Regions from separate parts of the Bacillus sp. KH172YL63 genome, predicted to be linked through region 1. Evidence: riboswitches for the same ligand, from Rfam matches in the RefSeq annotation. Region 1 holds a riboswitch; each other region holds the start of a gene.

Region 1 (7,839 bases):
TGCAGGCATCCACGCCTTCGAACAAGCCGGCCTTGACGAAGCTGCCCTTCGCACTTCCGTTGGGGCCGCCTTCTTCGGCAGGCGTACCGAACACCACCACTTCCCCTCCTGTTTCATTCAGTACGGAAGAGAGGGCGATCGCCGCCCCGCAGCTTGCCGTTCCGATGATATTGTGACCGCAGGCGTGGCCGAGTCCGGGCAGGGCGTCATATTCAGCCAGATAGCCGATGACCGGCCCTTCTTTCCCGGAGGATTTCCGTGCCACAAAGGAAGTCTCATGACCGGCCACTCCCCTTTCCACTGAGAACCCGTGGGCTTCGAGGAGGGTGGTCAAAGTTTCTGAAGCAAAGAATTCTTCGTTCCCGATTTCAGGTTTGTCGTGGATCTGATGGCTGATCGACACGAGTTTTACGCCCAATTGATCAACTGCTGAGACGAGGTTGTGTGTACGGTCGGCAAGCGCTGTTCGTTGACTCATTTCTTTTCCCTCCTAATGCAATTCACTGACTGGCACGAATGTCGGGATCAGCGAATCTTTGTATGTTTTCTTGATATGTTCCGCTACGTCATCTTGCTGATAGATCTCCACGATTTTTTTGTAAGTTTGATTGTCTTTGTCTTTTTCCTGTGCCGCGATGATATTGATGAATGGCTTCGATTCTGCCCCTTCGATATAGATGCTGTCATCAACCGGGACGAACCCTGCTTCAACCGCGACACCATTATTGATGATTGATGCAGCCACATCCGGCAGGACCCTCGGTGTTTGGGCAGCGACAACGGTTGTGAATTCAAGGTTTTTCGGATTTTCTTTGATCGCTTCAAGACCTTGTGACTGATCAAATCCTTCTTTCAGCTCGATCAATCCTGCTTCCTCCAGTAAGAGAAGGGCACGGCCAAGGTTCGTCGCCTCTTGAGGCAGGGCGACTGTACTTCCTTTCGGCAAATCTTCTACCGATTCGTATTGTTCCGAATAGATGCCCATTGGCGCGATAAGCGTCGAGCCGATCGGTACTAAATCCAGATTATGTTCTTCCACGAAAGAATCGAAATACGAGATTGTCTGGAAGGCGTTCAGGTCGATATCCCCATCGGCGAGCGCCTGGTTCGGTCTCACGTAATCGGCGAACTCGACGATCTCGATGTCAATCCCTTCCTTTGCTGCTTTCTCTTTTATATACTCCCAGATCGGTGCCCCTGAGCCGTTCACGCCGACTTTCACGACTTCTTTTTCACCTGATCCCGATGCACTGTTTCCCGAGCACCCGCTCAATAGCAGGGTAAATAATAGAATGGCGATGCTTGCTAGACTGATTGATTTTTTCATGATTCCCTCTCCTATCGTCTTCTGATGATTTTTGATAATGTATTTCCTGCTGTCTGCAGTCCCTGTACCATCACGATTAAAATGATGACCGTCACGATCATGACGGATGTTTCAAATCGCTGATATCCGTACGCAATGGCGAGATCCCCGAGGCCTCCGCCTCCGACTGCCCCGGCCATGGCCGATGCCCCGACAAGGCCGATTGTTGCGATTGTGATATTCAGGACCAGCGTACTCAATGCTTCCGGAATGAGGATCCCGAAGATGATCTGCCACGGCCCGGCCCCCATGGACTCGGCCGCTTCGATGACACCCGGTTCCACTTCAAGGAGCGAACTTTCTACGAGTCTTGCAATATACGGCGCCGCAAACACGACAAGCGGCACTACGGCGGCTGCCGTTCCGATCGATGTGCCGACGACCAACCGGGTAAACGGGATGATCGCGACCATCAGGATGATGAACGGGATTGACCGGAACACGTTGATGATGCTGCTCAATACGGAAAAGACGGCTTTGTTTTCAAGCAAGTGTCCCTTTCTCGTCACCACGACGATGATGCCGAGGGGAAGGCCGATGAGTGTGGCGAACAGAAGGGAAAATGACACCATCGCCACCGTATCCCATGTCGCTTCAATAATCTTTGGCCAAAACAATTCCCAATTAACTTGCACGCTTCTCCACCTCGCTTACGAATAATCTGTTTCTCCAATAATCCAGGATTTCTTCCGTTTCGCTCCTGCTGCCGATGATCTGGACGATGAGATTCCCGAACGGCTGACCCTGGAGTTCTGTGATCTGCCCGAATAATACATTGATGTGGGCGTTGAATGCTTTTGCCGTCTCAGAAAGGATCGGCAGGCCCGTTGAATCTCCTTTGAAAATGAGGCGGCAGATGCGCCCTTCCTTGCTGTCATTCAATTTGTCGAGAACCGATGCCGGCAGCTGATCATTCATGACACTTTTCACAAAGTTTTTCGTCGTCGAGGTCTGCGGGTTGGAAAAGATATCGAACACGCTTCCCTCTTCCACGATTTCTCCATTTTCCATCACCGCGACCTTATCACAGATTTCCCGGATGACCCCCATTTCGTGGGTGATCATCACGATTGTAATCCCATACTCCCCGTTGATTCTTTTTAATAGATTCAAAATTGATTCGGTCGTCTGGGGATCCAGTGCGGATGTGGCTTCATCGCAGAGGAGAATCGATGGCGAGGTCGCGAGGGCCCTTGCAATCCCCACCCTCTGCTTCTGACCGCCTGACAGCTCGTCGGGATAATGCTTCGCTTTATCTTCAAGTCCGACAAACGCGAGCAGCTCCTTGACCCTTTCACTGATTCTTTCTTTCGGCCACTTTGCAAGTTTCAGAGGATAGGCGATATTCCCTGCCACCGTCCGGGACTGAAACAGATTGAAATGCTGAAAAATCATCCCGATCCGGTGCCGCTCCTTCCTCAGATCAATCGCCGACTGATCCTTCAGGCTGCGCCCCTCTATGAAAATATCACCCGATGAAGGTTTCTCTAAAAAATTGAGACAGCGGACAAGCGTGCTCTTACCCGCCCCGCTGAACCCGATCACGCCATAAATCTCTCCCTTTTTCACCTCGAAGGAAACATTCTTCAAAGCATTGAACGGGCCATCCTTCGTCTCGAATACTTTCGTAACATTCTGAACTCTGATCATACAGGACCTTCTCCTTTCGCTATGTATCCCTCTTACTTGTGCTTCCGGCCAAATAAAAAGTGCCCCCCTTCATAAGAAGAGAGGCACAAATATGTAGATGTCCCGCTCTTCTCATCTTTCAAGTCACATGACTTGATGGAATTGGCACGGTATTCATAAGAACCCGTTGCCGAGGTATCACAGGGCCAGTCCCTCCACCTCTCTGGATAAGAAGATATCGCTTTATTTAATTAATGTTATGATGCGTTTAAGCATTAGGGTAATGGTATAGAATTTCCATTGTTTTGTCAACAATGTTTTTTGAATATTTCATAAAAAACTAAAAAAACTGACCTCAGTCCCAGGTCAGTTTTGCCGCAATACAGAGTGGAGAGAACAGGCCTCGAGCCTACTCCTCATCCTTCTCTTCCTCTTTTTTCTTCCCCATCTTCGGCAGCCGCACGGTCGTCATTTCCCGGCCTTCGAAAATGTTCCCGATCCTCGTTGTGATGAACGTGATCAGGGTCGCGAAGATGACGATCCCGTAAAAGCCTGCCCCAATCCCGATGCCGACTCCACCTACGTAGAAAATCATCGCAGCGGAAGTGAGTCCTTTTACCCGCAGGCCGTCTTTCAGGATCACACCTGCACCTAAGAAACCGAGCCCTGAAACAATTTGAGCCGCAAGCCGGAAAGGATCCATCATCTTCCCGCTGTCCGGCTGACTGAGCATTTCCGCCCCTTCAATCGAAACGATCGTGATCAACGTACAGGCCACCGCCACATACGTATACGTCTTTAACCCGGCAGGCTTATTTTTCGACGTCCGGTCCCATCCGATCACGAACCCCAGGACCGCACTCACCACAATCCGGAAATAAATATCATGCTGCCAGAAGAAATCCGCTGCTGCATTGATGATATGTGACATGGTGAAATCCTCCTCCTGTGCAAGATTGCTATTTGTAGAATATTTTTTTATCGTACACTAAATTATTTGGTATAGAAAGGGTATGTCCAATCAAAGTTTCCCTTCTCTCATCCACTTGGCAATCCTTATACTGCCAAATACCGCTACTGCAAATATCAATATAGTAAGAACGACATATATGTTCAATGCGTTGATTTCTTTCAAACCATTATCATTTCCGGTTATAAAAAATAGTAAAAAGATAAAAGCAATGTAAAGCAGCACATTGGGTATAATCCAGGCTATTCTCAATTTATTCATACACAACACCTTTATTATAAGTTATTCCCCATGTATCGGCAGCACCGTCGAATCCTTGATCTCCCGGAGCGCCAGGCTCGTCTGGATCTTCGTGATCCCCATTTCATTCAGCCGCCTGATAAAGAGCTCGAGCCCCTTCCGATCCTTGCAGGCAACCTTCAGGAGATAATCGTATTCGCCGGTCAGACAGTGACATTCCAGCACCTCTTTCATCGCTTCCAATGTCTCCTCCAACGCTTCCAGCTTCTCCGTCCGGTGCTCATTCGTACTCATGAACACAAAGCACAACAAATCAAATCCAAGCTTCTCATGATTCAGTATCGCTACCTGCTTCTTGATATACCCTTCCGTCTCCAGCCGCTTGATCCGAGCATGCACGGCCGGTGCGGACAAATTGACCCGCTTCGATAATTGGAGATTGCTCAAATTCCCGTCCTTTTGCAGCAAATCCAACAGCTGCAGATCCATCTGATCAAGGACCCTGCTTACGATTGATTCCATGGTTGGTGTCTCCTTTGTGAATTGATGGTTAGTGGGGGGATGTGGTGAAGATTTGTAAGCTATTACTCTTAGATACTTTTATTTGTTTTGGTTTTTCTTATTATACTATACAACAAAGAAGCACAAGCACGGGGACGGTTCCCGTGCTTCCATACACTTTGACGTAATGCAGGCGTGCAAAATCATGGTTCATCCATTTTTGCGTGTTTACCTGCTTCATTTTACGAAAGGTTCAACTACTTACCATACAAAAAAGACGCCTGTCCTCATAAGGATCAGGCACACATAAACTATAGAATATAATTGGCTTGAAACATTTGTTTTAATCTTTTTAAATCTTCTTTTACATCTTTGGTTCCTTCAAGATTCATATCTCTTTCAAGGTTAATCGTATGTACAGGGGCATTCTCCAGAATATATTCCAGTAATCTCCAGACTTCTTCATGAACAGGCTCAGCATGTGAATCGATGAGAATACCATCCATTTCTGTGAAACCGGCAATATGCAAGTGGTTAATCTTTTCCTTTGGTAGAGCATCAAAGAATTGATAAGGATCATAATCGTGATTGACTGAATTTACATAGAGATTAGAAACATCCAACAACATACCTATCTCTGTTTCGTTTAATAATCTGACCCAGAACTCACATTCACTATAAACATTATTGGGCCAGTTGAATTGGTATGTGATATTTTCCAGATAAAGTTGCCTGCCAACATGGTGGTGAAAGTGACGCGCTTTGTCTTTAAGTAAATGGATGGATTCGTCTATAAAGAAGGATGGAATAAAGTCAGTCAAAGAATATTCCCCCACACTGCTAACGGCAAGGTGATCCGTAATAAAGGGGGCATTGATCTCGTTACTCAGCTCTATCAGCCTATCCAATTTCCTTTCATTGATATCTTCGAATGTAGCCATAGATAAAGACAAACTATGAGCCACCAGGGTAAAGTCCCTTTTCAGCCTGGAAAGTTCTTCATTCGTACTTGGATGATAAAACAATTCAGGTGATATTTCTAAGAAATCCACCATTTCCTTTAAATCGTCCAGTTGATCTGCAAATTCATTTCGGTAGCTTATTCCTACCCCCCTTAAACTATGCAATGGAGTCACCTTCTTCACGAATCGTTTTCTCATTTGATAAGAGAATTTTAAATGAATAGTTCACCCGGAAAAGGGAGAGTATGGTAAAGATGATCAAGAAAGATACAACTCCGAATTCATCTATGATCAAGTAAGAAATCGGTATAAAGATTAGTTTACTAAGGTCGCTTAGAGCAATGGTAATGGATTTGTATTTGGCTTTCATATGGTTAGGGGCTTTAATGAATATTTCAGCCCGTAACAGATTATTGATGATCGGGGTCCCGAATGTAAATAATGAAAAGCCGATCAAATAAAAGATTGGAACGGGCGATGCAGTCATCATGATTAATCCCCCGACAATGAGGGCGTTTGAAGTGATGAGGAGCTGTAACTTTGACCACTTGTAAACATCCACTTTTGATAAAAGCATGTTGGCAAGGATCGATCCGATGCCTCCAATGATCCAGAACCCTGAGAATACGGCTGTACTTGCATCGTACCTTAAATCTAACACGAATACAGAAACGCTTATAATAATCGGGGTAATCATACCATTGATCGTCTCTAATATACTTAACTCGGATAATGTTTTACTCTTCCAGACACTGATAAAAGATTCCTTCAGATTATGCAATATTTTAGTTGGATTTCTATCGCTCACTGTATCGATCGTTTCATCTTTCACGTAAGATTTCTGAATAAAAAGGACGATTCCCAAACTAATAACATATGTAGCTAAATCGAAAAGCAATGCATTGGCCGCAAAGAGTTTGAAAAATACCGGCCCAAGACCAAACCCAAGTGTTTTTGCAGACAAGAACCAAGAATTTCTGGCACTAATGTGCTTGACTAAGTTATCCCCTTCAATTAACTTATTCATCCAGATGTTCTGTGCTAAAGCATTGGCTGAGCCAAATAACCCATTGAGTACCATAAGGGGAACAAGTAGATAGAACAGTTCTTGCTGAATGGCCAGGAAAAGGAAGGAAAAGGTAAAGATTGATCCAATGATGCACAGGATCATAATCGTGATTTTCTTGTATTTGTCTACGTAATATCCACCAAAGAAGGTTGTGACGATCCTTGCTATGGAGCTGGTGATAAATAAGAAACTGGTAAATAAAGGGGAACCTGTCAGGTAAAAGGCCAGGATCGGAAGGCCGGTCCATGTCAATGCGGATCCAAAGCTATTAATCGTACTTAGCGCAACGAGGAGATTCACAATTTTAGTGTGTTTCATATGATTCTGCCTTTCTAATAAGAAGATTAGGTATGTTCATCTGGATGATAAGTTCAGCGTTCTCTATATATTCAATCTTTCTGGACTCTTCTTTCGGAGAATAAATCAAATAGTCTACGGAAGGGTCATTTGTATCTGCAATCTCTTTTAGCCATTGGTAAATGTCACTTGTGATTTCATATATTTTTGTACTCTCTAAATAATGAGGCTGTACAAATAAAAAGTAAGTAGAATCAAACTCATCCTGAAACATTTCTGCTTCATACGGAAAAGAATAATCCATTTTAAGAACACTGGAAGATTTTGGGGTACTGGCTACTTTGTATTTTTCAATTTCATAATGGGTATATTGAATTAATTTCTCATCTAGTTGAGAAGATGTAAGATATGTATAAAATGCGCTCAGATCAGCTTCTACAGATTGCCCTTTAAATTCGTTTGCTGAAAAATAACCGGTCATGAGTTCTGTGAATCTTGAAGCCCCTAAATATTCTAGCGTTTTAGGCAGTACAGTTACAAATCTTCTTGTCCTGCTGTTTATGGTAAAGGATCTGAACCTATTAAACCCCTCAATATGTAAACCATAGAACAGGGAACGATGATCTGCTTCTCGAACTTCCTTAAAATCTCTTTCATTCACTGTTGCCTTCATAAGCTTTAACTGTGCTTCACGTAAATCCGTTCTATTCATCTTATCCCCCTTAACAAACGAAAGAGGCAGGAATCTGCCTCTTTAGCCTTTTTGCTAGTATGCATGTCATTATTTAATTGGAGCAGCTCCATC
Region 2 (7,839 bases), 490 kb from region 1:
AGGGAAGTCCCCTTATCTCTACACAAGAACGGGGAATCCCAATACAGATGAGCTGGGGAACATGGTTGCCGGCCTTGAAGGTGCACCGGCCGGAGTGGCCACATCATCAGGGTTATCGGCCATCCTTGTCGGCATCCTTGCCATTGTCCGCTCAGGTGATCATATCGTGGCTGCCGAGGATTTATACGGCGGCACATTCCATATGCTAAAAGAAGAGCTGAAGTCATTCGGCATCTTGACCACTTTCGTCGACTTTACCGATAAAGATAGCATTGAAGCGGCCCTAACCCCGCAAACAAAGCTCCTATACAGTGAAACAGTCACTAATCCGTTTATGCGGGTAGAGAATATCAAACAAATGGTGAACCTCGCTCAAGAACACAATCTGTTCACCATGATTGATAACACCTTTGCGACACCGTTTTTACAACAGCCTTACCTTGAAGGGGTGGATCTTGTCGCACACAGCGCCACGAAATATATCGGCGGCCACAGTGACATCACCGCCGGGGTCGTCGTCGGAAAGGAAGAGTTGGTAAGGAAGGCAAGAGAGAAGGTCGTCAACATCGGCTCCAATCTGAGTCCATTCGAAGCCTGGCTGACATGCCGAGGGGCAAAAACCCTCGCGCTCCGGATCGGCACCCAGGCCCGCAACGCAGAAACCCTGGCAGGATGGCTTCACAGCAACACCGATATTAAAGAAGTTTATTACCCGACAAACTTATCGACGAAAGGAAACGGGGCGATCGTGACGATCGAGCTTGATGAAAGATGCGATATGAGCACCTTCTTCAAGTCCCTCGGCTGGATCAAAATCGTTCCTTCCCTTGCCGGTGTCGAAACAACGGTGTCCTACCCGCTCGGAACATCCCACCGTGCCCTGCCGAAAGATGCCCAGAAAAAGCTCGGCATCAACACCCACGTCGTCCGGATATCGCTCGGCATCGAAGACGGGGAGGACATCGTCGCTCAATTTGAAGAAGCTGTTAAAAAATCGGTCGAAAAGTAAATAATTAAAAAATTCTAACAATACCCTTGACGCTGAGGTCGGTTACCCTTTATAATTCATCTCAACGCAAGAAATCACACATTGACAACTACATGCTCTTATCCAGAGAGGTGGAGGGACTAGGCCCGATGAAACCCGGCAACCTTCATGTGCGCAGATCGCGTCTCATGAAAAGGTGCTAATTCCTGCAGGCAATTTGCCTGAAAGATAAGAGGAGGACCCTATTCAATTAGACCCTCTTCTTAGGAAGGGGGTTTTTGTTTTGCTCTTTCCGGTAGAGGATCGGGGGGAGTTTGACTGGGCGGTTTGCCCGGTTTTGTTGCCTGTTAAAAATCGGTTGAAGTTTGACAGGTAAAGATCAGCTTAGATTTAACAGTTAAAATTCGGTTGAAGTTTGACAGTAAAAATCAGTTTGGATTCAACAGTTAAAATTCGTTCAAAGTTTAACAGTCAAAAATCAGCCTAAATTCAACAGACAAAATCCACCCAAAATTCAACAGGCAAAACCCTAGGCAAATGCCTAGGCAACACCCTAACCAAACCAAAATCCCAACCCACAGGAGGAACCCAAAATGACCAAATCATTCGACTTCGACACACTACTGCTTCACGGAGGCCAAGAACCGGACCCGACCACAGGATCACGTGCGGTCCCGATTTACCAAACCACATCCTATGTATTTGACAGCAGTGATCATGCCGCAAAATTATTTGCCCTTGAAGAGCCGGGGAACATTTATACCCGGATCATGAACCCGACGGTCGATGTGCTGGAGAAGCGCCTGGCACTGCTCGAGGGCGGCATCGGGGCGCTTGGGGTGTCGTCGGGGATGGCGGCGATTTCCCTGGCGATCCTGAACATTGCGCAGGCAGGTGATGAGATTGTGGCTGCGACAAATCTGTATGGCGGGACGTATAACCTCTTTTCCACGACGCTTCCGAAATACGGCATCAAGGTCCATTTCGTAGATCCGTCCGATCCGGAGAATTTCCGCAAGAGGATCACTGAGAAAACGAAGGCGGTGTTTGCGGAGACGATCGGGAATCCAAGTCTTCACGTGCTGGATATTGAAGCGGTGGCGAAGGTTGCACATGAGCATCATATTCCGCTCATCATCGATAACACGTTTGCGACGCCGTATATTTGTAAGCCGATTGAGTGGGGAGCAGATATTGTCATCCATTCTGCCACGAAATGGATCGGCGGCCACGGGACGGCGATTGGGGGAGTGGTGATCGACGGCGGGAAGTTTGACTGGAATCATGAGAAGTTCCCGGGCTTCACCGAGGAGGATCCAAGCTATAACGGATTGCGCTACGCACAGGATGTGGGTGCGGCCGCCTTCATTACTAAATTGAGGGTACAGCTGCTGCGGGATCTTGGGGCATGTCTGAGCCCGCAAAATGCGTTCCTGCTCCTGCAGGGGTTGGAGACGCTCCATCTCCGCATTGAACGCCATACAGAAAATGCCCGGAAGATCGCCGAGCATCTCGATCAGCATCAAGGGATCGCATGGGTGTCATATCCGGGACTCCCACAGCATCCGTCCCACGGGCTTGCCGAGAAGTATTTGAAAAACGGTGCCGGATCGATCGTTGTGTTTGGCATCAAAGGTGGAAGGGATTCGGGCCGGAAAGTCGTCGACAATATTTCCCTTTGGTCACATGTGGCGAACGTGGGGGATGCGAAATCATTGATCATCCATCCGGCTTCCACGACACACCAGCAGTTGAACGCCGAGGAAATCCGGGCGACTGGCGTGACGGAGGATCTGGTGAGGCTTTCTGTTGGATTGGAATCGGCGAAGGATCTTATTGAGGACCTTGACCACGCAATCGAAGTGGCACTGGAAACCTCTCCTGTATAAGGAAGAAACGACAAACTTGAAAAAGGAGGTGGAGAAATGGATGCGTCCACTGCGTATGAAGTCAGCTCCATATCTCTCCCATCCCTCACATTAGAGTCAGGCACCACGCTGCGGAATGTCGATTTGGCATATGAACGTACAGGAAATAAAGAGGGTCCTGTGATCCTTGTCTGCCACGCCCTCACCGGGACCCATATAGTGAAGGGGACGGATGAGTGCCCGGGCTGGTGGGATGGATTGATCGGGCCCGGTTCTTATATCGATACAAATCACTATCAGGTGATTTCTTTCAATGTCCTGGGAGGATGTGAAGGGAGCACAGGGCCTACGACAAGAAACCCGGATACTGGACAGCCGTACGGTCCGAGCTTTCCTGGCATCACGATCAGGGATATGGTCAACGCTCAGTATGAGGCGTTAAAGCTGCTTGCAGTTCCCCGTATAGAAGCGGTCATAGGGGGTTCGTTGGGAGGCATGCAGGCACTGGAGTGGGGCGTCCTTTATCCTGATTACATCGGTAAAGTATTCGCACTGGCGGTCACGCCCCGGTTGAATGACTTTGGGATTGCATTTAATCACATCGGCATCACCGCGATTGAAGGGGATCCTGCCTTTTGCAATGGACATTACCGTGATGGTTCACTTATAAAAGGATTGGAGATTGCCAGGATGGTCGGCATGGTCACGTACCGGACACGGGAGCTGTTTGACGAGCGGTTCCGCCGTGAGGAAAAGGATGACCGCTTCAGTGTGGAAAGCTATCTGGATTATCAGGGACAGAAGCTAGCAAGGAGGTTTGACCCGAACAGCTATCTGACGCTCCTGAAAGCAATGAACACCCATGATATCGCCCGGGGGAGGGGAGATCTTGAACATGTGGCCGGAACTTATCCGAGCGAGCTGATTTCCATCAGCTATGAAGGCGACAGCATCTATTCCCCTGAGTATTTAAAGGATTTTACCGAGAAGACGTCAAACGGCCGCCACTATTTTATTTCGACAGAATTCGGCCATGACGGTTTCCTCGTTGAATTTGAAAAGTGGGGAGGGATCATCGCTTCCCATTTGAAAAAAGAAGTATTTACCGGCATGAAATGAACCCCCCCTTATCATAACTCGTCCCTCTCCGGCATATAGTGAAATAAGCAAAGACATCGCACCGCCTCAGCGCGTTTTTGTGTGGTGTCTTTTTTCGTTGGAGATCGGGCAGCTGTGGTTGAACGCCTGGTCATTGCCAAAGATAAACATAAGCTGGAGGGGAATATATGAAGTGGACGGGCAGAAAGTTCATCATCACCATCATCGTCAGTATGCTGATCGGTGCAGGGGGCATGTACGGCGGCTTGGAGTGGACCGGTAAGTCCGGGGACGGCGTTGCCCAATTTGACGGAAAAGGTGAGCTGAATGATAAGCTTCACAAAGTCGAAGTGGCTTATGACTTGATCAGCGACAAATTTTATCAGGATGTTGACAAGGGCCGCCTGGTCGAAGGGGCGATCCAAGGGATGCTGAAGACGCTGGATGATCCGTATTCGGTTTACATGGATGCGGAAACGGCGTCTCAATTCAACGATGCCCTGGATTCTTCCTTTGAAGGGATAGGGGCAGAGGTCACGATCATGGATGGCAAGTTGCTGATTGTGGCACCTTTTAAAAATTCTCCTGCGGAAAAAGCCGGACTGAGGCCGAATGACCGCATCATCAAGGTGGATGGGAACAGCATCGAAGGGCTTGATCTTTATGAAGCGACGCTGAAGATCAGGGGTAAGAAAGGGACGGAAGTAATGCTCGACATTACGAGGGAAGGATTGAATGACCCGATCCAGGTATCTGTAAAACGGGACGAGATCCCGGTTGAGACGGTGATCTCGGATGTGAAAGAGGTCAATGGCAAGAAGACCGGTTATATTCAGATTACGACCTTCTCGGAAAATACTGCCGTCGATTTTAAGAAACAGCTGGATGAACTTGAGAAGCAGAAAGTGGAAGGGTTGATATTGGATGTGAGGGGCAACCCGGGTGGGCTCCTCTCCAGCGTGCAAGAGATCCTGAAACAGTTCGTCACAGAGAAGAAACCTTATGTACAGATTCAGGAACGGAGCGGGGAAGTACTGAAATCCTTCTCTAACAGCAAGGATCGAAAAGCGTACCCTGTTGTCGTTTTGATTGATGAAGGAAGTGCCTCAGCTTCTGAGATCCTTGCAGGCGCACTGAAAGAGGCAGAAGGATATCCGCTGATCGGGACGAAAAGCTTTGGAAAAGGGACCGTACAGCAGGCGGTGCCGATGGGGGACGGAAGCAATATTAAACTGACGATGTTCAAGTGGCTGACGCCAAACGGCAATTGGATCCATAAAAAAGGGATCAAGCCGGATATCCCGGTCAGGCAGCCTGATTATTTCTACGCCCATCCGCTTCAAGTGGATAAACCACTGACAGAGGGAACGAATAATGAACAGGTGAAAAATGCGCAGGAAATGCTGCAAGGCATCGGCTTTACGCCGGACCGGGTGGATGGTTATTTCAGCAAAAAAACGGCAAGGGCCGTAAAAGATTTTCAAATCCAGGAAAGCCTCGACGTCACGGGAATCATCGATGCGAAGACGGCAGAGCGCCTCCAGGAGGAAATTCTCGAAGCAGTCCAAAACGACAAAAATGACCTTCAACTCCAGGCGGCCCTCGAATATATCGACCGTACTGGAAAACGGGCGGCTCAGTAAAATATAAAAGAGAAAGATTCCATTTTTCAGAATCTTTCTCTTTTTTTAAGTTTATTGGGAAAAAAGGAGGGGTATTGGGTAGGAGTGTCGAATAATATAACTAAATTTACCAATGTTAGGTTCTAATTAACCATATGGAGGTGAAGTGTCAACAAATTGAAAGAAAAGTAATGCATATATAGTCCTTCTCCTAAATATAGTAGACTAACAAAGTCCTGGATTAATAGAGGATGTTAAAGGAGGTGAGGAAACGTGATAGAGCAGGATAAAATGAAAGAATCTACCATTTCCTTCCATCGGAGGGCTGTAACCCTTGAAAGGGAGAGGCTGAATGGTAAACGGATAATGGATATTCTGATCAGCTTGGTTTCTATCATACTATTAAGCCCGTTCTTCCTGATCATTTCTGTACTCATATTCATTTTCGACGGACGGCCGATCCTGTTTAAGCAGGTTCGTTCAGGTGTCCATCATACCCCGTTCACGATGTATAAATTCAGAACGATGAGAGAATCGAAAGCAGTGAGCTATCAATGGAAAGACAAAGTCCCGGATGACTTCGTTTTCAAGCGGGGAAGCAACCCCAATATCACTCCTTTAGGAAAGATCCTCCGTAAAACGAGTCTCGACGAACTCCCCCAGCTGTTCAACGTGCTGAAAGGGGACATGAGCATTGTCGGCCCGAGACCGGAAGTCCCCCATATCACCAACTTCTATGATCATCATCAGGCGCAGCGCCTTGCTGTTAAGCCTGGAATGACCGGGTTCGCCCAAATCAACGGACGATCCGACATCAATCACGGACAAAAAATAGAATATGATTTGTATTATGTATATAATCAATCGATTGGATTGGACTTCAAGATCCTGTTGAAGACTTTCTCCATCGTTTTGCGGCGTAAGGGTTCTTATTAAAGAACACCTGTGGTGGAAAGGAGTGTAGGGGTGGAGCAGACATTCAATTATCAAGCTTTGATGAAAGAGCTGAAAAACGGCTCGAAGTTCATCATCCTAACCACTTTGTTCTCGACGGCCTTGGGAGCCTTCATCACATTTTTCCTGCTTTCTCCCGTTTATGAATCCAGGACCGATCTTCTCGTCAATGGAACGGTTGTGAAAGAAAATGGTGAAAACCTGTCTTTGAGCGAAGTGGAAATCAATATACGATTAATCGAAACATACAGCATCATGATCAAGAGTGACCGCATTATGGATAAGGTCCTTGCCCGTCTTGATGACGGACTGAGTAAGGAAGAGTTAGTGAAGCAAACGAGGGTGCTCACCAATGAAAACTCACAAATCCTCACCATCATCGTCGAAAGCCCCGATCCGAAGCAGGCAGCCGATACTGCGAATATGGTGGCCGATACGTTCAAGAAAGAAGTGAAAACGGTCATGGATGTAGACAATGTCCATGTCTTATCAGCAGCGCGCCCCACTGGAGATCCGGTGCGTCCGAATAAAGCCGTCAACATCCTGCTGTCTATGGCAATTGGGTTTATTTTGTCTGCTACATGGGTTCTCTATAGGAAACACTTTGATATGAAATTGATATCGATCCATGAAGTAGAGGAAGCCCTGTCGCTTCCCGTGCTGAGCGGCATCCCTCACATGAAGAAGCCGAAAAGGGCAGATGAGGGTCATTCTTATCATCTGTTGAAAGAAGGCGAGGTTCATTCTCCCCTTTCAGAAGCGTACCGCTCACTAAGGACAATCATTCAATATAAAACGAAGCCGAGTGGGCCGTATTCCCTGATGGTGACAAGCAAGCACCCGAATGAAGGGAAGTCATTGACCAGTGCGAACCTTGCAATCGTCATGGCCCTGGATCATAAAAAAACAGTCTATATTGATTGCGACTTAAGAAGGCCGGACGGACAATTCATTTTCGGCATCAGCAGCCGAAAAGGGGTGACGTCATATTTGGAAGGGTACTCGACCGTCAGTGAAATCGTATCGAAAACCCATATCCCCAATTTATCGGTCATCGTCGCAGGGATCATCCCGCCGAATCCGTCGGAGCTCCTTTCATCGGGGAAGATGGATCAGCTTCTGGAGGAATTGAAGAAAGACTATGACTATATCATCATCGACAGCCCGCCGATGGTCGTTTCCGATTCCCTCAGTCTCGCAAACAAGGTGGATGGATGTGTGTTCGTGGTGAATGCCAGGAAATCAAAGCGGGATGAGGTCACCGACGGAATTCAGCAGCTGCAGCACATACAAACCGATATCCTCGGTA
Region 3 (7,839 bases), 1.5 Mb from region 1:
CATTCACTCTGCCAGAGTATGTCATAGAAGAAGATACGGCTGTCATACCAGGATTGGACGGCCGGAAAATGAGCAAAAGCTATAATAATACGATACCTCTATTTGAGGAACCGAAAAAGCTGAAGAAATTAATCAATAAAATCAAAACAGATTCTTCATTGCCTGAAGAACCGAAAGATCCTGACACATCGATCATTTTTTCCTTATATAAAGAATTTTCAACTCCTGAACAAGCGGCTGTCATGAAGGAAAAGTATCATTCAGGAATCGGATGGGGTGAAGCCAAATCAGAGCTGTTTCAAGTGATGGATTCCTACTTAGAGAAACCAAGGTCCAGATATAACGAATTGATGGCCAATCCGCACGAAATCGACCGGATTTTACAAAGAGGAGCGGAACGGGCGAGGGAAAAGATCACTCCATTCATGAAGGAAATCAGAGAAAGAATTGGCATGTGATCAGGAAAGAGCCGCATCCGGGGAAAGATGCGGCTCTTTATTTATGGTTTAAGAATGACTTTGATATTTCCATCCGCTTTCTTATCAAAAATATCATATCCTTTTGCGGCATCTTCCAGCGGCAGGACATGGGTGATGATGTCTGTAGGATCAAATTCATTGTTCTCGATCATATCATATAGTTTGGGCATCAGGTGGATGACAGGTGCCTGTCCCATTTTCAAAGAAACATTTCGGCTGAAGAAATCTCCCAATGGGAAGCGGTTGGCTTCCGTTGCATACACGCCGGTCAACTGAACAGTCCCAAATTTACGGACGGCTTGTGAAGCGGTTTTAATCGGGCTGATTGTCCCGAACTGATTATCGAACTCAGAACCGAATGTTTCATTTGGCTGGACGGTTCCATCCATCCCTACACAATCAATCACAACATCAGCACCGCCCTTTGTATCTTCATGTAAAAGGGAGCCGATATCTTCATAGTTTTTGAAATTATAGATGTCCACTTGATTGGTCCGTTTCGCATGATCAAGACGGTGATCGACCTGGTCGACAGCGATGACCCTTTCGGCACCTTTCAATTTAGCGAATTTCTGTGCCATCAATCCAATCGGCCCACTCCCAAGTACGATGACCGTATCTCCTTTTTTGACGCCACTGTGCTCTACACTCCAAAAGGCGGTAGGGATGACATCTGACAGAAACAGGACGCTTTCATCTTCCAACTGACTTGATTCAGGGACTTTGAATGATGTGAAATCGGCATAAGGAACGCGTAAGTACTGAGCCTGACCTCCGGGATATCCCCCGTTCATTTCAGTGAAACCGAACAGACCCCCTACCTCACCATGAGGGTTGGACTCATCGCATTGACTCTCCATCTGGTTCTCGCAGAAAAAGCAGCTTCCACAGCCAATGTTGAAAGGGATAACGACGCGGTCTCCTTTTTTCAGTGTTTTTACGTCAGGTCCGACCTCTTCTACGATTCCCATCGGTTCATGACCAACCACGTAATCCTTCTCAGGCTCGATCCCTCCTTTATAAAGATGAAGATCAGAACCACATATGCCACTAGCCGTAATTCTCACAATCATATCTGTTCGTTCTTGAATGGCAGGGTCCTCTACTTCTTTCACGACCATTTTTTCTTTTCCTTGAAATGTAACACCTTTCACCTTCATCACTCCTGTCAATTTTGTAAGATTCTTCTATGTGTATACACCATTTCCATGGGACGTAAACCAACGAATGTTTTAAACCTTAGGGGATCACATCCTTGGTGTTCAATAAACGTTGCTAACCAGCAGTGTGAAAAAGCATAAGTATGGAATGAATTACCAAATGCATGGTGTGGAAGATTCAATGAGAACATTCCACATTGATCTAAAGTTTGTTCTGTTAAATGACCGGTTGTGAGTCATAGCGAATAAAAAGTAATTGCGTTTCTTTTTTAAAAATTCTCACTTTTCATTGACAGCCATGCTTACTTGTTATAAAGTATGAGAAAGTTAAACTTCACACAATCAAATAATTTCTTATCTAGAGAGGTAGAGGGACTGGCCCGACGACACCTCAGCAACCAGCCGCAGTTACAGGTATGGTGCTAATTCCAGCAAGTTGATGTCAACTTGGACGATAAGAGGGAGAAAGAATAGACAAAACCTTCTTATTTTATAAGAAGGTTTTTTGTTTTTTCCCTTTTCGATTTCAGTGGAAGAAAAGGAGAGAATGAACGTGAGTAAACATATTGAAACGTTGCTTGTTCAAGCGGGTAACCGGAAGGACCCTGCTACGGGAGCGGTGAGTCCGCCCATTCATTTATCGACCGCTTATGAACATAAGGGAATCGGGCAATCGACCGGTTATGATTATTCAAGAACAGGGAATCCGACGAGAGCCACGTTAGAGGATGTGTTGGCCGGACTGGAAGAAGGTTATGGTGGATTTGCCTTCAGTTCAGGGATGGCAGCGATTCAGGCCGTTTTGTGCCTTTTCTCTTCAGGGGACGAACTGGTTGTCTCGAAAGATCTCTATGGCGGCAGTTACCGTTTATTTACTCAATATGAGAAGCAGTATGATATGATCTTTCATTTTGTAGATACAAGTGATATTGCAGCCATCACCAATAAAGTGAACGGAAGGACGAGGGCGATTTTTCTTGAAACGCCTACCAACCCGTTGATGAATGAAGCTGATATTTCGGAAGTTGCACACTTTGCGCAGGATAATGGGTTACTTCTGATCGTAGACAATACGTTTTATACTCCGGTTCTGCAGAAGCCATTAACAGATGGGGCAGATATAGTGGTCCACAGCGCCACCAAGTATCTGGGCGGACATAATGATGTATTGGCGGGGGCAGTGATCGTACAGTCCAGGGAGCTCGCTGAAAAAATCTATACGATCCAAAATTCAATCGGATCGGTGTTGGCACCCTTTGATTGTTGGCTGTTACTGAGGGGGATGAAAACACTCAGCCTCAGAATGCGCCAACATGAGGAAAATGCCCGTGCACTTGCCCGCTATCTTGAAGAACACCGGTGTGTAACGGACGTACTGTATCCGGGAAGGGGAGGCATGCTTTCTTTCCGCCTTGAAAAAGAAGAATGGGTCTCCCCGTTCCTTCAAAGGTTAAAGGTCATTACGTTTGCAGAAAGTCTCGGCGGCGTGGAAAGTTTCATCACCTATCCAGCCACCCAGACGCATGCGGATATTCCGGAAGACGAACGAAACAAATTGGGCATTTGTAACCGGCTGTTAAGATTTTCAGTAGGAATCGAGCATATCGACGACTTAATCGAGGATTTGGAGAATGTTTTTCATCAATTGGAAAAAGAGGTGCATACGTATGAGTAAAAAACCATTTTCAATTCAGACGTCACTCATCCATTCCCACGGTATCCATAAAGAAACAGGGGCAGTTTCAACACCGTTACATCATGCCACCACATTTCATCAACAGGATTTTGATCAGTACGGCAAGTACGACTACAGCCGATCAGGAAACCCGACAAGGGAAACAGTGGAAGAAACCATCGCTGAGCTTGAAGGTGGCGTGAGGGGCTTTGCCTTTTCATCGGGAATGGCGGCCATCTCAACAAGCTTTTTATTATTATCGAGCGGTGATCATGTGCTTGTATCTGAAGAAGTTTATGGAGGAACTTATCGCATGATCACAGAAGTCCTGACCAAATTCGGCATAGACTATTCGTTCGTAAACATGAAAGATCTTCATGAAGTCGCCTGTTCAATCAAAGAAAACACAAAAGTGATTTATATGGAGACACCATCGAATCCACTCCTGAACATCACGGATATACAAGGGGTAGTGAAGCTGGCAAGGGCGAATGGATGTATGACATTCCTGGATAACACATTCATGACGCCCCTTCTTCAAAGGCCGATCTCCCTGGGTGTGGATGTTGTGCTGCACAGTGCAACAAAATTCCTTGCCGGACATAGCGACGTTCTGGCGGGCCTTGCTGTGACGGGAAGTGAAGAAATTGCAGAGAAGCTTTCCTTCCTGCAAAATTCATTTGGTGCCGTATTGGGTGCACAGGACTGCTGGCTTTTGTTGAGAGGTTTGAAAACACTTCATGTACGATTGAAGGAATCGTCAGAATCGGCTTATAAGATCGCTACGTTTCTGGAGAAAAGAAAAGAAGTCGAGGAAGTCTACTATCCAGGTTTGAGCTATCATCCTGGACGGGAGATTCAGATTCGCCAATCAGAAGGTCCGGGAGCGGTGCTTTCGTTTAAGTTAAAGGGAGAAGAAGAGGTAAAAAGATTCATAGAGAATATCAATATACCTGTTTTTGCAGTAAGCCTCGGGGCGGTCGAATCGATCCTTTCCTACCCTAGCAGGATGTCCCACGCCTCTATGCCGAAAGCAGAAAGGGAAAGGCGGGGAATCACCGATGGATTATTGAGGCTCTCGGTAGGGCTTGAGAACGCCGAGGAGCTTATAAAAGACCTTGAACAGGGGCTGGACAGTTTAAATAGAAATAAAGGAAACAGCGTCATTAATTTATAGAGAAGGAGGGAATGTGTTGAAACCGTTACTGGATGCACTGAAAGAAAAGATACTGATCGCAGACGGGGCGATCGGGACCCTGCTGTACTCATACGGAGTGGACCGATGCTTTGAAGAGTTGAATCTGTCTCATCCGAATGAAGTGGTAAAGGTTCACAGGGAATATATCGAAGCTGGAGCCGATATCATTCAAACGAATACGTACGGAGCGAACTATCAGAAGCTGTCAAGGTACGGCCTTGAGGACTCTGTGAAGGAAATAAACACTGCGGCGGTCCGTCTTGCCAGAAAAGCAGCAGGTCAGGACACATACGTTCTTGGCACCGTCGGCGGGATCCGGGGGATCAAGCAAAATGTCCCCTTGGAGGAAATCAAAAGAAGCTTTCGGGAACAGCTTTATTGTTTATTATTGGAGGGCGTCGACGGGCTCTTGCTTGAAACGTATTATGACTTTGAAGAATTGACAACTGTATTGAAAATTGCCAAACGTGAAGCAGACATCCCTGTGGTTGCACAAGTTTCCCTTCATGAAACCGGTGTGCTGCAAAATGGCATGGAGGTAGGGGAAGCGCTGAAGCAGCTGGAGTTACTCGGAGCGGATGTCGCAGGAATAAACTGCCGAATGGGACCGTTTCATATGGTCAACTCACTGGAAGAGGTCCCATTACCGAAAACAGCTTTCTTATCGGTTTATCCGAATGCAAGTCTCCCGAACTATGAAGAAGGCCGCTTCTATTATTCTGCTGAACCGGGGTATTTCGGGGATATCAGTAATGAACTGAGGCTGCAGGGGGCAAGGATCATCGGCGGCTGTTGCGGTACAACACCCGACCATATCCGGTCTGTTGCCGAAAAATTAAAGAGCAGGGAACCGGTGACTGAAAAAGTGGTGAAAAGAAAAAAAGCCGTGGAAATTTCTTCACCAGCAATCAGGGGGAAACTGCTTCATGAACAAGTGAAGGAAAAGAAAACAATCATTGTGGAACTCGATCCGCCGAAACATCTCGATACCACATTGTTTTTTCAAGGGGCGAAGGCTTTGAAGGAGGCAGGAATCGATGCGTTGACCCTTGCTGATAATCCGCTTGCCTCACCTCGTATCAGCAATGATGCCATTGGGAATCTGATCCACTCGAAATATGACCTTACCCCGCTCGTTCATATTACGTGCCGGGACCGGAACTTGATCGGACTTCAATCCCACCTGATGGGGCTTCATACGCTTGGCATCCATAACATACTCGCAATCACCGGTGACCCTGCAAAGATCGGGGATTTTCCGGGAGCGGCTTCAGTGTATGATTTATCTTCCCTTGAACTCATAGAGTTGATTAAACAGAATAATGAAGGTTTATCTTTTTCGGGTAAATCATTAAGGGAGAAAACAAGATTCTCGGTGGGGGCTGCATTCAATCCGAATTTCCGACATCTGGACGCTTCTGTTAAAAGACTGGAAAAGAAAAAGAAGGCCGGTGCAGATTATTTCATTTCTCAGCCGGTCTTTGGAAGGAATCAGCTGATGCAAATTCACGAAGCTACGAAGCATCTGGACATTCCCATCTTCATCGGGATCATGCCTCTGATCAGTTCTAGAAATGCCGAGTTTCTTCATCATGAAGTACCGGGCATCAACGTTCCTGAAGAAACAAGGAGAAGAATGAAAGAAGCGGGTGCTGATCCTGTCATAACAAGGTCGGTCGGAATGGAAATGGCCAAAGACCTGCTTGAAACAGCACTTGAATTATTCAACGGGATTTATCTTATCACACCATTTGTAAGATACGACATGAGTATCGAATTGATCCAGCATATCCAACAACTCAATGCAGAAAGAGAGGTTCCCTATGGCCATCACATTATTTGAAGAACAACTGAGAAAGAAAATACTTGTCCTTGATGGGGCGATGGGAACAATGCTTCAGCAGGCCAATCTATCCCCTGAAGATTTTGGCGGGGAAGCGTTTGAAGGGTGTAATGAAAACCTTGTATTGACAGCTCCGGAAGTCATTCACCGCATACATTCAGAATACCTGAAGGCAGGGGCTGATGTGATTGAAACGAATACATTTGGTGCAACGCCTGTCGTGCTTGATGAATATGATCTTGGCTATAAGGCGTATGAAATCAACCGGGTGGCAGCAGAAATAGCCAGGAATGCAGCAGATGCTGTTACTACACCTGAATGGCCCAGATTTGTCGCCGGGTCCCTCGGCCCCACAACCAAGACACTATCGGTTACAGGGGGGATCAGTTTTGACGAGCTGACAGAGAATTATCGCATTCAAGCCGAAGGCCTCCTTGACGGGGGAGTGGATGTGCTGCTCCTTGAAACAAGTCAGGATGCCTTAAATGTGAAAGCCGCGAATCTCGGAATACGATCGGCATTTGCATCAAGGGGGATCGAGATTCCCATCTTATTATCAGGTACGATTGAGCCAATGGGAACGACACTGGCCGGTCAGAATATCGAATCATTTTATATTTCCCTGGAGCATTTAAATCCATTGGTGGTTGGCCTGAATTGTGCGACGGGCCCTGAGTTCATGCGTGACCATATCAGGACTTTATCGAATCTCGCCACATCCTATGTTAGTTGCTATCCCAATGCAGGATTACCGGACGAAGAGGGTAATTATAATGAAACGGCCGAGTCATTAAGTGTGAAAATGAAAGGTTTTGCCGAGAAAGGCTGGTTGAACCTTGTTGGAGGCTGCTGCGGTACGACGCCTGAACATATCTCTGCCCTTTCAGAAGCCGTGAAGAATTTTCCTCCACGAAGGCCAAACGTCTCCCATCCTCATGCCGTTTCTGGGATTGAAGCATTTGTTTACGAGGATGAAGACAGAAGGCCGATTCTAGTAGGTGAACGGACCAATGTCATCGGTTCACGCAAATTCAAGAGACTGATAGCAGAAGGGAAGATTGAAGAGGCATCAGAGATTGCCCGGGCTCAAGTAAAGAATGGGGCACAGGTGATCGATATTTGTCTTGCCGATCCCGATCGTGAAGAAGAGGAAGATATGGATCAATTTATTCAAGAGGTTGTAAAGAAGGTGAAAGTTCCCCTCGTTATAGATTCGACTGATGAAAAGGTGCTTGAGACAGCATTGAAATATTCTCAGGGGAAAGTGATCATCAATTCAATCAACCTCGAGGACGGGGAAGAGCGGTTCGAGAAGGTTGCAGAGCTCATGAAGCAGTACGGGGCCGCGGTAGTGGTCGGAACGATTGATGAGAAAGGGATGGGGGTATCTGCTGAAAGAAAAGTGGACATCGCTGTCCGGTCTCATCAGCTCTTAACCGAGAAGTATGGCATCGCGTCTGAAGATATCATTTTCGATCCCCTCG

The links. Region 1 has a riboswitch for S-adenosylmethionine ahead of KH172YL63_RS16655 (methionine ABC transporter ATP-binding protein). Riboswitches for the same ligand answer to the same signal wherever they lie in the genome.
Region 2: linked by a shared signal. The riboswitch ahead of KH172YL63_RS19210 (O-acetylhomoserine aminocarboxypropyltransferase/cysteine synthase family protein) and the one ahead of KH172YL63_RS16655 (methionine ABC transporter ATP-binding protein) in region 1 are both predicted to bind S-adenosylmethionine.
Region 3: linked by a shared signal. The riboswitch ahead of KH172YL63_RS08670 (methionine biosynthesis PLP-dependent protein) and the one ahead of KH172YL63_RS16655 (methionine ABC transporter ATP-binding protein) in region 1 are both predicted to bind S-adenosylmethionine.

Annotation. Positions count from the first base shown of each region.
Region 1 covers NZ_AP022842.1:3,254,159-3,261,997, forward strand. The annotation lists gene KH172YL63_RS16640 (M20 family metallopeptidase) at 1-478, opposite strand, end outside; gene KH172YL63_RS16645 (MetQ/NlpA family ABC transporter substrate-binding protein) at 491-1,327, opposite strand; gene KH172YL63_RS16650 (methionine ABC transporter permease) at 1,339-1,983, opposite strand; gene KH172YL63_RS16655 (methionine ABC transporter ATP-binding protein) at 1,991-3,016, opposite strand; SAM riboswitch class I at 3,125-3,229, opposite strand; gene KH172YL63_RS16660 (MgtC/SapB family protein) at 3,405-3,926, opposite strand; gene KH172YL63_RS16665 (hypothetical protein) at 4,017-4,226, opposite strand; gene KH172YL63_RS16670 (Lrp/AsnC family transcriptional regulator) at 4,248-4,727, opposite strand; gene KH172YL63_RS16675 (multinuclear nonheme iron-dependent oxidase) at 5,018-5,851, opposite strand; gene KH172YL63_RS16680 (MFS transporter) at 5,826-7,055, opposite strand; gene KH172YL63_RS16685 (hypothetical protein) at 7,042-7,746, opposite strand.
Region 2 covers NZ_AP022842.1:3,749,084-3,756,922, reverse strand. The annotation lists gene KH172YL63_RS19215 (trans-sulfuration enzyme family protein) at 1-1,009, shown strand, start outside; SAM riboswitch class I at 1,105-1,223, shown strand; gene KH172YL63_RS19210 (O-acetylhomoserine aminocarboxypropyltransferase/cysteine synthase family protein) at 1,582-2,877, shown strand; gene metX (homoserine O-acetyltransferase MetX) at 2,914-3,975, shown strand; gene KH172YL63_RS19200 (S41 family peptidase) at 4,143-5,597, shown strand; gene KH172YL63_RS19195 (sugar transferase) at 5,943-6,512, shown strand; gene KH172YL63_RS19190 (tyrosine-protein kinase domain-containing protein) at 6,543-7,839, shown strand, end outside.
Region 3 covers NZ_AP022842.1:1,745,422-1,753,260, forward strand. The annotation lists gene KH172YL63_RS08660 (tryptophan--tRNA ligase) at 1-458, shown strand, start outside; gene KH172YL63_RS08665 (zinc-dependent alcohol dehydrogenase) at 500-1,633, opposite strand; SAM riboswitch class I at 1,991-2,100, shown strand; gene KH172YL63_RS08670 (methionine biosynthesis PLP-dependent protein) at 2,187-3,314, shown strand; gene metC (cystathionine beta-lyase) at 3,307-4,491, shown strand; gene KH172YL63_RS08680 (bifunctional homocysteine S-methyltransferase/methylenetetrahydrofolate reductase) at 4,508-6,355, shown strand; gene metH (methionine synthase) at 6,336-7,839, shown strand, end outside.